Regions from separate parts of the Paenibacillus sp. J22R3 genome, predicted to be linked through region 1. Evidence: riboswitches for the same ligand, from Rfam matches in the RefSeq annotation. Region 1 holds a riboswitch; each other region holds the start of a gene.

Region 1 (4,633 bases):
TGAAGATGCAACCATTTCGTATAGGTGTAGCTAGCGTACTCGCAGCCGGTTTGATCGTAGCTGGAGGAGGAGCAGCCCTGCAGAAGGCAGAAGCAGCCACAGTGAACAGTTCCGTCTCGTATAAGGTTACGAGCAGCGACACGATGTACAAGATCGCAACGAAATACGGGGTCAGCCTCAGCAAGCTGATTGCAGCGAATCCGAACATTGCGAACCCGAATGTCATTTGGGCGGGCATGACGATTAAGGTTCCGGTAACGACAGGTTCCTCGAACAGCGGATCGTCGAACAGCGGATCATCTAACACCAACACAGGAACCAGCACAACAGATAAGAGCACGTTTGCCGCTCAAGTCGTTACATTGGTTAACAAAGAACGTGCCAATGCAGGTCTGGGCATATTGAAATCCGATACGCTCTTGACGAAAGTCGCTTTGGACAAGGCGAAGGATATGTATGCGAACAACTACTTTGATCATAACTCGCCCACATACGGTTCGCCGTTTGATATGATGCGTGCTTATGGCGTTTCTTACTCCTATGCAGGTGAGAATATCGCGAAGGGTCAGCGTACGCCGGCAGAAGTCATGCAGGCATGGATGAACAGCCCGGGCCATAAAGCGAACATCCTCAGCAAAAACTTTAACAAACTCGGCGTTGCATATTACAACGGCGAGTGGGTGCAAGAATTCACGTCCTAATAATAAGATTAAATAGCTAAGAGCGGCCGTACATCGGCCGCTCTTTTTGCGTGTTATAAGTTGACGTTGTAATAACCGTCGGTTATTCTGTGACCAATGGTTATCAAACTAATCGAGACTAAATATGAGGTGCCGGTGCTATGACTACAAGAAGGCAACAATTAACGGAAGAGATGAAAGCAGCGATTCGTGCCGCAGCGGCAGCTTTATTCGCGGAGAAAGGGTATTCGGCTGTTACGATGCGTGAAATTGCCAAAGCAGCAGGCTGCTCGCATACCGCCATATATTTATATTTCAGAAATAAAGAAGAACTGCTTCAGCAGATTGCGATTCCCTCGCTGCTCAAGCTCGAACAGAAGCTGCAAGGCGAAATCAACAAGCCGGATACGGCGGCCCTGGATAAGCTGCTTGCCGTATGCAGCGAATATATCCTCTTCAGCCTGACGAGCGGCAGTCTGCAAACCGTCCTGTTCATGTCCGCCTCGGTACGAGTGGATGAACTGCAGCCGGAACTCGAGGTCAACGTCATTCGCAACCGACTGTTCGCTCACATAATGAAGGTATTGCATAGTGCGGTCTCTGAAGGGTCAGAGGAAGTGATGCAAGAGGCAGCATTGAATAATGGCCGGATCTTATTTTACTACCTGCAAGGCTTCATCAGCACCTACAGCAACCACTCCGAACCGACGGATGAGCTGCTCGCGCGGACGATGCCGATTTTCAAGCAAGGCATACAAACGCTGATTCGCGGTATGCGTTCACATTAAAACTTTCTCACTGAGCAGGGTTTGCAAGAATTAGAGGCGAAATCCTTAGGAAGACTTCATCACCCGGAGGGTATGAGACATGAGGCGTAAAGCCGTATATTGTAACAAGCCGCTTGCTGTGAATGTGAAGAGGAAGCTGGGTAAAGGGAATCATGGCGTGGACGATATCGATGCCAGATCTGATATGCACAATTACCAACGATTGATTAAATATTTGCCGGAGCCGATTTTTGTACATGACGGGAACGAAATCCTGTTCGCCAATCAAGCAGGTCTTAAACTGTTGAATATTACGGACAGCGGCGTCATTACAGGCGAGAAGAGCTTTCGTTACATACATCCGGATTATTGGGAGCGATCCGCAGAACGAGTTCAAGCGATTATGGAGACGGACGAGCCCAATGAATTTCTCGATTGCAAGGTGATTGCAGAAGGCGGGGAGATCATTGATGTCGAGGTATCCAGCACACGAATTCGCAATTACTTGAATAAAGGCACTGTTGTGCAGAGCGTGTTTCGCGATATACGCGAGAGGAAGAAAGAAGAGGAAGCGCTGATTCAATCGGAGAAGCTGTCTGTGGCCGGCCAAATGGCTGCAGGTATCGCTCACGAAATACGCAACCCCCTTACTTCGCTGATCGGCTTCTCTAAGTTTCTGAAGACGAAGATTGATCAATATCATGAGTATTTCGATATTATGCTTGTTGAATTGGACCGAATCAATTCGATCGTGCAGGAATTTATGGCGCTTGCCAAGCCGCAGGCCAATCAGTTCCGTAAGCATGACTTGGTCAAAATCATTCAAAGTGTATTGACGCTGCTTGAGACGCAGGCGATTCTGCGCGATGTGCAGATCGTCTCGCGTGCGGATGCCACTTCAGCGGAGCTGCTTTGCGACGAGAATCAGCTGAAGCAGGTATTCGTCAACGTGCTCAAGAATGCGATAGAGGCCATGCCGAGCGGAGGCGTAATCACGATTGACGTGAAGCTGCACCAGCAGAGCGAATTAATCGTTGAAATCATCGACCAAGGTGTAGGTATTCCACAGGATCAGCTGCCTAAACTGGGCGGCCCGTTCTTCACTACGAAAGACAGCGGAACGGGTCTTGGACTTATGATTTGTTATCGCATTATCGAAGGTCATCGAGGTCGAATGGACATTACGAGCATCCCTGAGAAAGGGACAACGGTGAGCATTTTTCTCCCGCGAAATGTATAGAAGTGGTAATTTCAAGAGCTGTTCCTGTATTTACCGGTAGGATTTGCTTTGCCGGATATGGTATTCTATTACGCGAGCCGAAACGTAACGTACGGGGGATCTTTTAGGGAGTGGCATAACTGCCCTCCGGCCTGTATTTCCGCATAAGGGAATGCAGCGCTGAACGCGCATATGGCGCTGGGGTGAATCGCTTATTCACGAAGCGTAGGGTTGAACTCCTCAATCCGAATCCGACAACTAACCTCGCAGGCCGCATGCGATAAGGAAGTTTATGACATAGCTTGTATAGCTGTGTGTCCTTCATCGCGATGACGGAATAAATCCGCACAAGCACAACGTGGATGATAGCCGTAAATCAAAAGGAGGCAATACAACTTGATGAAACATCTTTGGAAGAAAAGCGCGGTAATTGCAGCGCTTAGCTTTGCTGTTCTTACACACACGGCAAGCGCGGCATCGACGTACAGCGCGAAAGACGGCGACACCTTCTGGGAGCTTTCCAAGCAATTCGGCATTTCATTGGAGCAGATGCTGAAAGCTAATCCGATGATTGAGCCTACCAACATCTACGCGGGGCTTAGCATTGTTATCCCGGCTTCGAGTGTTGTGAAGACGTCGACGACTGCGAAGACAGCGCCGAAGGCGGAAGCGAAGGCTACTGCTAAGGCTTCACCTAAAGCAAAAGCAGTACCTAAGACAGCAGCAAAGGCAGCTCCGAAAGCCAAAGCGAAGGCTGCGCCGAAAGCTGTGAAAGCTGCGTCTAAAGCAGCAGTCGGTAAGTCGATGAAAATGACCTCCGTGGACAGAGAAGAAGAAATCATCACCATCGGCAGCAGCAATTATAACTATTCGGAAGTTGTTCAAGCTAAAGCAAGTGCGTATACAGCCGCTGCTTCTGAGAACGGCTCATGGGGCGCTGTTGACTACTTCGGTAACCCGCTTAAGCTTGGAACAATTGCAGTTGATCCGAAGATCATCCCGCTTGGCAGCAAGGTCTATGTTACTGGCTATGACCATGCCGGACTTCCGAGTGGCGGCATGATGGCCATTGCAGCTGATGCAGGCAGTGCCATCAAAGGCCAGCGTATTGATATTTTCATACCGCAATCACAAGAGCAAGCCAAGACGTTTGGCTTCCAATACGTGAAAGTATTCGTTCTGGAATAGCATATAGAGATGCAAACGGCAGCCCGGTCGGTGGGGCTGCCGTTTTGTTCGTTTCCATTACCTTGTCCGTGCACCGCGAGCCTCGGATTTATTCAGCAGCTCGGGCAGCGTGACGATCTGATACCCTTTGCTGCGGAGCAGCCGGATGAGCTTTGGCAGCGCAGCGACCGTGCCTGATAAATCTTGTCCTTCGCCGCCGCCGGCATGCTGCAATATAATCGAACCGGGCTGCAGCGTTCTCTTGATGTTGATGAGAATGGTGTTGCTGTCCAGGCCTTTCCAATCGACGGAATCCACATCCCAATTGACTACAATGTAACCACGCCGCCGCAGCCAGTCTACTTGCTGCGGCGTAATCTCGCCGTAGGGCGGCCGTATAAATTTGGGACTGTATCCGGCAAGAGGACGCAGAATCCAATCGGTTTGCCAAATTTGCTGCTCGAAGGCATAGCGGGAGATGCGTGAGAAGACCGCATGATCATACGAATGATTGCCGATAATATGGCCTTCCTTACGCATGCGCCTTACAAGAGCAGGGTGTTTCGCAGCGCGGTTGCCGACGACAAAGAAAGTCGCTCTTACTTTATAGCGAGCCAGTATTTCCAGTACCTGAGGCGTGTATCGCGGATCGGGCACATCATCGAAGGTCAGCGCCACTCTTCTTGATCCTCGCGGTCCCCATACAACGAATGAACCGGGAAATTGTTGCTGCAGCTTTACCCATGATATGGCGCTGCGTTTCTTCCTGCGTTTCTGCTCGCTGTTGAAAGAAGGCTGGG
Region 2 (4,633 bases), on a different contig from region 1:
CTTTAGGCCGGCTTCATCCATAACGGCGTCAAGGAATTCGATGTCGAAGCCCGTGATTTTGTCTTTGTCCATATATTCCATTGGAGCATAAGCCGCATCTGTTGCAAACATGTACGTTGTATCATCACTGCTGTTGCCTGCTTCGCTGCCTGTGTTGTTATTGTTACTGTTCTTCGCACCACAACCAGAGAGAATTACCGCTGTCACTAATGTAAGAATAGCTATAATATACCACTTTTTCATTCTGTTTCCCCCTAAAGTCATCTTTAATACACTAAAGATTCTATCAAGAAAAAAGTCTTGTTTCAATTTAAATTTTTAAATTGTCAGGTAATCTCACATATTACCAAGTTTAATGGATATCCATGCTTGTGAATAAATGTGTACCTAAACCCCAGTATCTATTCTTCTCCAATTTCGATGTTTGGATTAAAATCCGCTACAACAAGCACATCCATATGCCGTCCATCACGCAGAATGGTGTCGACCACGCATTTATTCCGCAGCTTGCTCCAGAAGCCTTGACCGGATTGACCGAGCACCATTTGGGAGCTCTTCAACACGTTCGCCTTCGCCAGCAAAGCAGCAGGTACATCGTTACGCGAGACATTGTGCTCGACCTCGAACGTACCGCCAAGTCGCGCCGTCAACTCTTGCAGCTCTGCAATCCGATCCTCTTCACCAGGCACCGCATCCGTCTGCACGTAATGAACATGCCAATCCGCTTTGAGCCTATGCGCAATTCGGAAGCCGCGGCGAATGAGTCGCTCCGCTTTCTTGTTCACCGTTACCGCAACGAAGATTGATTCGTGACGACGCCATGGACCGCGAAGCGAACCGTTGCGTTCCCATGATTCCAGTCGCTCATCGACATCGTCCGCGATTTCCCGCAAAGCAAGCTCGCGCAGCGCAATTAGATTACCTGTCTTGAAGAAGCCGCAGAGCGCGTCCTCAACGTCGCACATTTTATAAATATGACCTTCCCGCATCCGTTGCTGCAGCGTGTCAGGCGCCACATCGATCAGCTCAACCTCATCGGCAACGCGCAGCATCAGGTCCGGAACCGTCTCTTTTACAGCAGTCCCTGTAATTTGCTCTACCGCATCCTTCAAGCTTTCCAGATGGTGAATGTTCATTGTCGCAATAACGGATATGCCGGCGTCCAGGATCTCCTGAACATCCTCGTACCTCCGTTTGTTGCGGCAGCTCGGTGCGTTGTTATAGGCCAGCTCATCAATCAGCACAACCTCCGGATTGCGCGCAATAATCGCGTCCACATCCATCTCCGAGTAAACCTGGCCATCGAATTCAACTGTCCGACGAGGCACAACCTCAAGCCGCCCGGCCTGATCCTGCGTTTCCGCGCGGTCATGCGTCTCCATAAGTCCAACTACAACATCGATTTCTTTGCGCAGCAAATCATTGCCCTCGCGAAGCATCATATAGGACTTGCCCACTCCCGGTGCTGCGCCGACATAGACCTTGAATTTACCGCGGCGAATCCGCTCGATCTTCTTCTCTACCTCTTGCGCACTCAGCCTCCGGTACGGCTCGGCTGTCATCTTCGGGGTTGCCCGTTTCGTCGGCAGTACTCGCTCCCCCTCATGATCGGCTCTGTCCGCCATGAAGAAAACGTCAATGTTGCGCATTTGTTTCAGCACGCTTCCCGCGATAGAACCCTGTGCAATCTCCTGTGCACGCGTCTGCTTGGAATGCCCCATAACAATACGGGTGGCATTAATCAGCATCGCGTATTTAATGAGTGCACGCGGGATTTGTCTTCTATTATTAACCAGAATCTCTCTAAAGCCGGCATCCACCTTCTCGGTCAGCTTCAGAATGGAGCGCTTGAAGTCATCTCTCTCCTTCGTGGGCTCCTGGCTGGAATCGACGAAGACTACAACCTCCAAGTCGCCGCCAAGACGTTTGGCGATTTGTTGCCCGCGCCGGATATAGATCGAACCATTCCAGTGATACTGCGCCGCTACCAAGATGCGCTCCGTCGCGCCGGACGGCCCGATGAAGCCCTGCTCCTCGCGGTATTTCTCCAGCGACTCGTTCACGCCCTCCGCCATCAGCCGAAGCGCAATCTCTCTGAGCTTGCCGAGGTTCCCACGCTTGAGCAGCCCGGGATCTTTAATATTATTTAAACGCCCTTCATTTAGGCGTGACAGAATCGTTTCCGGTGAAGCATCGATTAACCGCACCTCATCTGCCAATTCCAGCAGATCCGCGGACACCGTACATTCCGCTGTGATGCCTGTCAATTTCTGCGCAAGCTCGGTTACTCCTTCGAGTTCGTATACATTCACGGTCGTGATGATGCTGATACCATGACTCAGAAGAAATTGGATGTCCTCCAAACGGTTCGGGAATTTCGCTTCCGGACGGTTCTCGTGCGCCAGCCCGTCAACGAGCAGCACCTCCGGATTCCGTTCCAGAATGGCATCCAAATTAAGATCCTTCTTCTCCACGTCCCCCTTGTACCAATGAATACTCGGAATCCGCTCCAAATCAGCAAGCTGCTCCACCGTTTCAGGTCGGCGCATCGTCGATACTGCGCAAATCACAACCTCAATGCCTTGCTGCATAAGCGCTTGGCCTTCGCGCAGCATATGATAGGTTTTGCCTGAGCCGCTCACGGCACCAACATAAATTTTAAGACGGCCGCGATGAATTTTGGAGATGGATAAGAGCATTTCTTCAGGGGTTTTGCGGCGGTAACCAGCCATGACAACTTCGCCTTCCTTTCTACACCTTTAAACTTACATAATCTTCGCAAACTTATTCTTCTTTGTGACCATCCTTACCTTATAAAACGCACAAAAAAGAAGCCTGCAGGGGGATTGCCTCTTTAACACAGAGGAACGCCTCTCGCGGCTTCTAGGCACAAGTTATCATCAAAGTGTCTATTGCACGAACATTCGTTGCCTCTCTTATACGCTTTCGAGGTTAGCTGACGGATTCGGGCGTGAGAGTCGCCCTACTTGAAGCGTCGACCATGCGGTCTGTTCTTCAAGATTCACCCCAGATGAGTGGTTCCCCCGATTTCTATTCAGAAATTCAGCGCTATAGCAGAAGATTAAGCATGAATCGTATGTTACGCCTGCGCATGTCTTTTGTAAAGGAATGCCGCAAACGGTTTCGTTCTCATTTCCAGCCAACTGACGCGAATATAACGCTTACAATGGAGTAGATCGCAAGCACTCTCCTTCTACCTCACTAATTTGCCGTTTCTCACAAATAAGGCGAAATAGAAGAGACAGCCTGCTGCTTCGCGCTAGTTATAACCGAAGCCCATTTCAATTAACCGGAGCAGCAGACCAATCAGGAAGCCGCAGACGGCACCATTCACCCGAATCCATTGCAGGTCCTGCCCCACTTTATCTTCAATTAACTCCACCAGCTGATCATTGTCGAGACGATCGAGGTTCTCCTTGACGAACGAGCCGATCTTCGCGTGATTGCGTTCAATGAGTCCGGCGATCTGCCCTTTCAACCAATGCTCGGCATCCTGAACCAAGCCGTGGTTCTCCTCCAGGCGATCAAGCAGCCCCTCCAGCATCGGCCAAACCTTAGCTGCAAAATCCTCCGAATGAAGGAACGTAATGCCCCTCTCGCGCAGCGATTCGAACAACCGTGTCATCTCGCCATCCAGATCGAAGGAAGCAAGCAATTCATCGCGCAGCGCGTTCAACTGTCCGGTCTCGGCCAAACGTGAGATTAACATCTCCAGCCCTTGATGCAGATGCTTCATAATAACAGCACGACGATCCGTGCCTTGAACCTTCAGTTCATTAATCTTCGTTAGGATAAAGGATTGCAGCATCGTGCCCAGCCGATCCTCATCCAGATAGCCGATAAACGCGTTGACCGCAAATTGCATCAGGCCGCCCAGATTCAGCCCTTTCACGAGCTGCATCGCCGCATTGCCCAGCTCGCGGCGCATCCCTTCGGTGCTCGCCCATTCTTCCGCACGCTCCAGCAGCAGATCGAGCAGACGCTCGTCTACGCCATTCTCCACGGCGTTGCGCAAGAAGCCGCGCAGCGCTGCTTCCAAATCAATTCGCTCCACCGCGGAGCGAATTTCCCCCGAGAGAATAGGGACTAGCTTCTCCATCTCGATCGTACGCAGCGCTCCCTCAAGCAGATGAGGCAGACGCTCGCTGTGTACCGCCGAATGAGCCGCCTGGCGAAGAGCAGGCAACAGCTGCTTCGCCAGCTCAATCTGCCGCAGCTTCTCGATCATGCTCTCCTTCGCAAGCAGCCGATCCTCGAGCACGCGCACGATACCGTCCGACATCTTCTTGCGATTGCGCGGCAGCAGCGCCGTATGCGGAATCGGAATTCTCAACGGATGGCGAAACAGCGCCGTAACGGCAAACCAGTCCGCGAGCCCCCCGATGACACCGGCCTCGAAGCCGACATGCAGCAAGCTAAGCCCCGTGCCGCCGAAAGGCAGCGTAGCCGCGAAACCCGTTGCCATAATACCAAGCGATATATTAGCAATATGTTTGTTTTTTCTCGAATCGTTCGCCATGTTCTTCCTCCTACTAGTGCTTCTTTACACCATACCACTTCATACGAATCAGTTGCAAAAACAGCCCTAAAAGCAAGAAAAAAGAGACAAGAC
Region 3 (4,633 bases), on a different contig from region 1:
TGTAGATTTCATCATATCTATTATTCCCCTTCGCAATGGATTAACTCGTCATCATTCGACAAAATTCTATCATATAATGACTTAATAATACCAACGTTTCCCATAATAGTCAACCTGGTTTTAACGGTAATTGTGACCAGTAATAACCGATTACCGTTGTAAATAGGCATTTGTTCAATATATATATAGTACTGCAAACGAAGTCCGGTTGGAAATGATATTGCGACATTATTCGACATTAGTTCGACATTTGTGTCGAATGATTGAACTTTAAGGAGCGTGATTCGACATGAGTGCTGCTCATCGAGAGGATAAACTCGCGGAAGAGAAAGTATTTAAGGACCCTGTACATAAATATATTTACGTTCAGGATCAGCTGATTTGGCAGCTCATAAATACGCGGGAATTTCAACGGCTGCGTCGCATTCGCCAGCTTGGCACTTCGTATCTGACCTTTCATGGAGCAGAGCACAGTCGGTTCTCACATTCCCTGGGCGTCTACGAAATTACTCGCAAAATCATATCTCAGTTTGAGCGCAGCGGTTATACCGATTGGCCAAAGGAGGAGAAGCTCGTTGCCCTATGTGCTGCTTTGCTTCATGACATCGGACATGGCCCATTCTCTCATTCCATAGAGGATGTGTTCGACAGCCACCATGAGGAGTGGACATGCCGCATTTTGCTTGGAAATACGGAAATTAATGCAGTCTTACGCGAATTTGATTCGAGCTATCCGGAGCGCATTGCCGCCGTTATTTGCAAAACCTATCATCAGCCTATAGTGGTCAGTCTGGTCTCCAGTCAGATGGATGCCGATCGCATGGATTACTTGCTTAGAGATGCTTATTTTACGGGAGTGAATTACGGCACCTTTGATCTGGAGCGTATATTGCGAGTGCTGCGGCCTCATCAGGGCAGGATTGTGGTGAAGGAAAGCGGCATGCATGCCGTCGAAGACTATCTCATGTCTCGTTATCAAATGTACTGGCAGGTGTATTTTCACCCGGTCACGAGAAGCTCTGAAATTATATTAAGGCAAATCTTCCGAAGGGCGAAGGAGCTCTTCGCGAATGATTACAAATTTCATACATTAATGAAGCCTATAAAGATGCTGCTTGCGGGCACAATGGACATTGAAGGGTATTTGGATCTGGATGAAGCCCTTGTTCAAACGGCTTTTGCACAATGGGTCCATGAGCCTGATCCCGTGTTGTCGGACCTATGCCGTAGGTTTCTCAATCGCAAGCTGTACAAATATGTTACGATGGATCACCCTGATGAGAAGCTGTGGCAAGAAATCCGTGAGCAGCTGCAAGAAATCGGCCTTCATCCGGACTATCACCTAGAAATTGACTTTCCTTACGACATGCCCTACGATGTTTATCGTCCCGGCTCAACAACTGCTGCAGGCAAGGAAGAAAAACCTCCGATTCTGCTGCTGAGCAGTGATGAACGATTGTCGGAAATCTCAAGCCGCTCGGATATCATTCGTTCCATTACCGGTATCCATCAAGGCAAGTACCATCTTTATTACCCGGAGGAACCGCTTCGCGAATCAGCTCACAGGCTGCCTGCGAAACTCCGCGAATTATTTGCTTTAATGTAGAAAGGGGTTTCCATATCCATCATGTTAATCGACACGCATACGCATTTAGACTCGCCTAAATTCGACGAAGACCGAGCAGAAGTTATCGAAAGAGCGCAGGCTGCCGGCGTACATAAGCTCATCAATATCGGCTTTAACCGTGAGACCATCCCAACTACGATGGCGCTTGCCGAGCAGTATTCCTTTATCTATGCGGCTGTGGGCTGGCATCCGGTTGACAGTATTGATATGCGTCCCGAGGATCTGGATTGGATTGCATCGCTTTGTGACCATCCGAAGGTTGTGGCGATCGGCGAAATTGGTCTGGATTACCACTGGGACACCTCGCCTAAAGATGTTCAGCAGCGAGTATTCCGCGAACAAATCCAATTAGCCAAGCAGAAACGGATGCCAATCGTTATTCATAATCGGGATGCCCACGAGGATGTCGTCCGTTTGCTTCGAGAAGAGGATGCCAAGGACGTTGGCGGGGTCATGCACTGCTTCTCCGGTAGTTGGGAAACGGCGAAACAATGTCTCGATATGAACTTCTATATTTCGTTCGGTGGACCGCTTACATTCACCAATGCAAGGGTGCCAAAGGAAGTGCTTTCACAAGTGCCTCTGGACCGAATTTTGATCGAAACGGATGCTCCTTATTTGGCTCCTCACCCCCATCGCGGAAAACGAAATGAGTCTGCATTCGTCCGTCTTGTAGCAAACACGATCTCGGAGATAACGGGTAAAAGTGTGGAGGAAGTCGGCGAAATAACCACGGAAAACGCAAGGAAATGTTTTGGAATCTGATGAAAACGGCTTTGAAAGCAAGGATTTGGGACTATTCTCGTGATAAAACTGATTTTGATTGAAGAAATTGCTTGCTTTTCGTCTATTTTTCCTTGAAATTCGTTAAAATCGTCATTAATCAGTTCTTTACAATGTGGCGCGGTAGACGGTATGATTCATTTCAGAGCAACAAAACTTGTATTCCTTTTCCAATAAAACGCTTAATCTCCGGAATTCGGAGAGCGGGGGAACCAATTGTTGAAACTGTTTGTATCACGGAGAAACAGCTTGTTCGTTTCTTCTCCTTAAAACGTGTTCGTCGACTAAAGGGCGACACTGTTTTGTACAAGGCAGACAGCGATAGACATGAAATTCTTCTTGGGGTGAATTTTGCGACCGGCACAGCAGCAATTGTTCGAACGTGCCATTAGCGAATAGGGCGACTCTCACGTCCGAATCCGACAGCTAACCTCGTAAGCGTCAATAAGAGAGATCAACCTCGTGCATGCAATTCCATGCTACCATTGTCTAATGGGAAGCCACGAAACAGATCCTCTGTCGTCGGGCTTCTTTTTGTTTGAAAGAAGCATAAACTGACGACAAAAGCTGTATTATGGAAGTGGTCCGGGGCTGAATTTGGAAAGAAAATCTCTATAGTCGCGTCTATGTAATCATGCGTAACAAAGGCGGCGGGGCTATGTAAGGAGGACCGATGAAATGGGAGCACTCCAGCTTAAGGACACCCATGGGAAACGATCATCCAGCATGTCTTTCGCATTGCGATGGAAGCATGAGAACATGCGTTTAATTGTACTAAGCGCTATGATCTCAATCGCTATGACTTTCATGTTTCTGGTGTTGTTGTACGGAACGGCTGACAAGCGCGTGTCCGTAGTAGTGAATGGACGAGAAACCATTGTCTCTACGAAGCAATGGGTCCTTCAACGCCTACTGGATGAACAAGCTATTGCAGTTGGCACTTATGATAAAGTGTCGATGCCGCTGGATGGCGGTATTAAAGACGGTGACCGAATTGTTATTAATCAAGCGGTGCCTCTTATTGTAAAAGCTGACGGCAAAGCAAGAACGTTGTACACGACAGAAAGAACCGTACAGGCGGCGATCGATCAGGCTCATATATCGATACGCAGTCAAGATAAGGTAGTACCTTCGTTATCCTCGGGACTTAAACCGAATATGATTATTTCAATCACTCGGATTGATACGAAGATCTCGGAGAGTACCCACCCCGTTCCCTTCTCCACTGTGAAGAAGGATGATCCCAAGCTAGCGCAAGGGAAAGAACAGCTTGTCCAAACGGGTAAACAAGGCACGGTCGTTAAACGTTATGAAAAGACTTTCGAAGACGGAGTTCTAGTCTCGCAGACATTAGTCGAGAAGTTGACCAAGTCACCTTCTGTCGATCAAATCGTGTCGGTCGGGACGAAGAAACCTGAACCGAAGGTAACGATGCTGCGGGCGAATTCGCCGAGCATATCTACCATGACGAAGCGAGGCGTTACGTTCAGTGCAAAGAAAGTAATAAAGAATGTAACCCTTACGGCTTATTCTGCCGGCTTGGCTTCGACGGGTAAAGGCAAGAACCATCCACAGTACGGTATTACCGCATCGGGAGCACGCGTTCAAGAAGGCCGTACCATTGCGGTCGACCCGAAAGTCATTCCGATCGGCTGGTGGGTGTATATCGAAGGAATCGGTTTCCGCCGAGCTGAGGATACGGGCAGTGCAGTCAAAGGCAACAAGATTGATGTTTACTTTGACAGCGAGTCGTATGCCGATAAATTTGGGCGGAAGCGGGGCTATACGGTTTATGTGCTGGGTCCGAAGAAACCATCAGCAGTGTAGGCAGTATTCCTCGGTATGAACATGCGTATCGTATTTCGCGCGTAAATATGCCATCATAAGAAGAGGCGATGCCTCTTCTTTTTGCATGTTGTACGGAAGGGAAGGAATGGAGTCCCATGATTAAAGAAATCATTGTAGTAGAAGGTAAAGACGATACTGTCGCCATCAAACGCGCCGTTGAAGCAGAAACCATTGAGACCGGTGGGTCGGCGATTGGCGAAGGGGTAATCCGCCGAGTCATGCTGGCGCAGGAGCGCAGAGGCGTTATTATTTTCACCGACCCTGATCATGCAGGCGAGCGAATCCGCAAGATCGTGGCGCAGCGTGTACCAGGCTGCAAGCATGCTTTTCTCCCTCAGGAGGAGGCGCTTTACAAAGGAGACATAGGCGTCGAGA

Evidence for each region. A riboswitch is a leader RNA that binds a small molecule or an ion and turns the genes downstream of it on or off. The one in region 1 is predicted to bind cyclic di-AMP.
Region 2: linked by a shared signal. The riboswitch ahead of AC0YN4_RS22820 (histidine kinase) and the one ahead of AC0YN4_RS16085 (3D domain-containing protein) in region 1 are both predicted to bind cyclic di-AMP.
Region 3: linked by a shared signal. The riboswitch ahead of AC0YN4_RS29945 (G5 domain-containing protein) and the one ahead of AC0YN4_RS16085 (3D domain-containing protein) in region 1 are both predicted to bind cyclic di-AMP.

What each region holds. Positions count from the first base shown of each region.
Region 1 is NZ_JBWDNS010000003.1:282,778-287,410, reverse strand. Features, by position in the region: gene AC0YN4_RS16100 (CAP domain-containing protein) at 1-701, shown strand, start outside; gene AC0YN4_RS16095 (TetR/AcrR family transcriptional regulator) at 842-1,468, shown strand; gene AC0YN4_RS16090 (ATP-binding protein) at 1,548-2,687, shown strand; cyclic di-AMP (ydaO/yuaA leader) riboswitch at 2,753-2,955, shown strand; gene AC0YN4_RS16085 (3D domain-containing protein) at 3,063-3,854, shown strand; gene AC0YN4_RS16080 (polysaccharide deacetylase family protein) at 3,912-4,633, opposite strand, start outside.
Region 2 is NZ_JBWDNS010000005.1:354,689-359,321, forward strand. Features, by position in the region: gene AC0YN4_RS22815 (basic amino acid ABC transporter substrate-binding protein) at 1-243, opposite strand, end outside; gene AC0YN4_RS22820 (histidine kinase) at 402-2,732, opposite strand; cyclic di-AMP (ydaO/yuaA leader) riboswitch at 2,927-3,079, opposite strand; gene AC0YN4_RS22825 (DUF445 domain-containing protein) at 3,281-4,540, opposite strand.
Region 3 is NZ_JBWDNS010000012.1:8,714-13,346, forward strand. Features, by position in the region: gene AC0YN4_RS29930 (AbrB/MazE/SpoVT family DNA-binding domain-containing protein) at 1-15, opposite strand, end outside; gene AC0YN4_RS29935 (HD domain-containing protein) at 290-1,606, shown strand; gene AC0YN4_RS29940 (TatD family hydrolase) at 1,628-2,392, shown strand; cyclic di-AMP (ydaO/yuaA leader) riboswitch at 2,580-2,866, shown strand; gene AC0YN4_RS29945 (G5 domain-containing protein) at 3,089-4,237, shown strand; gene rnmV (ribonuclease M5) at 4,354-4,633, shown strand, end outside.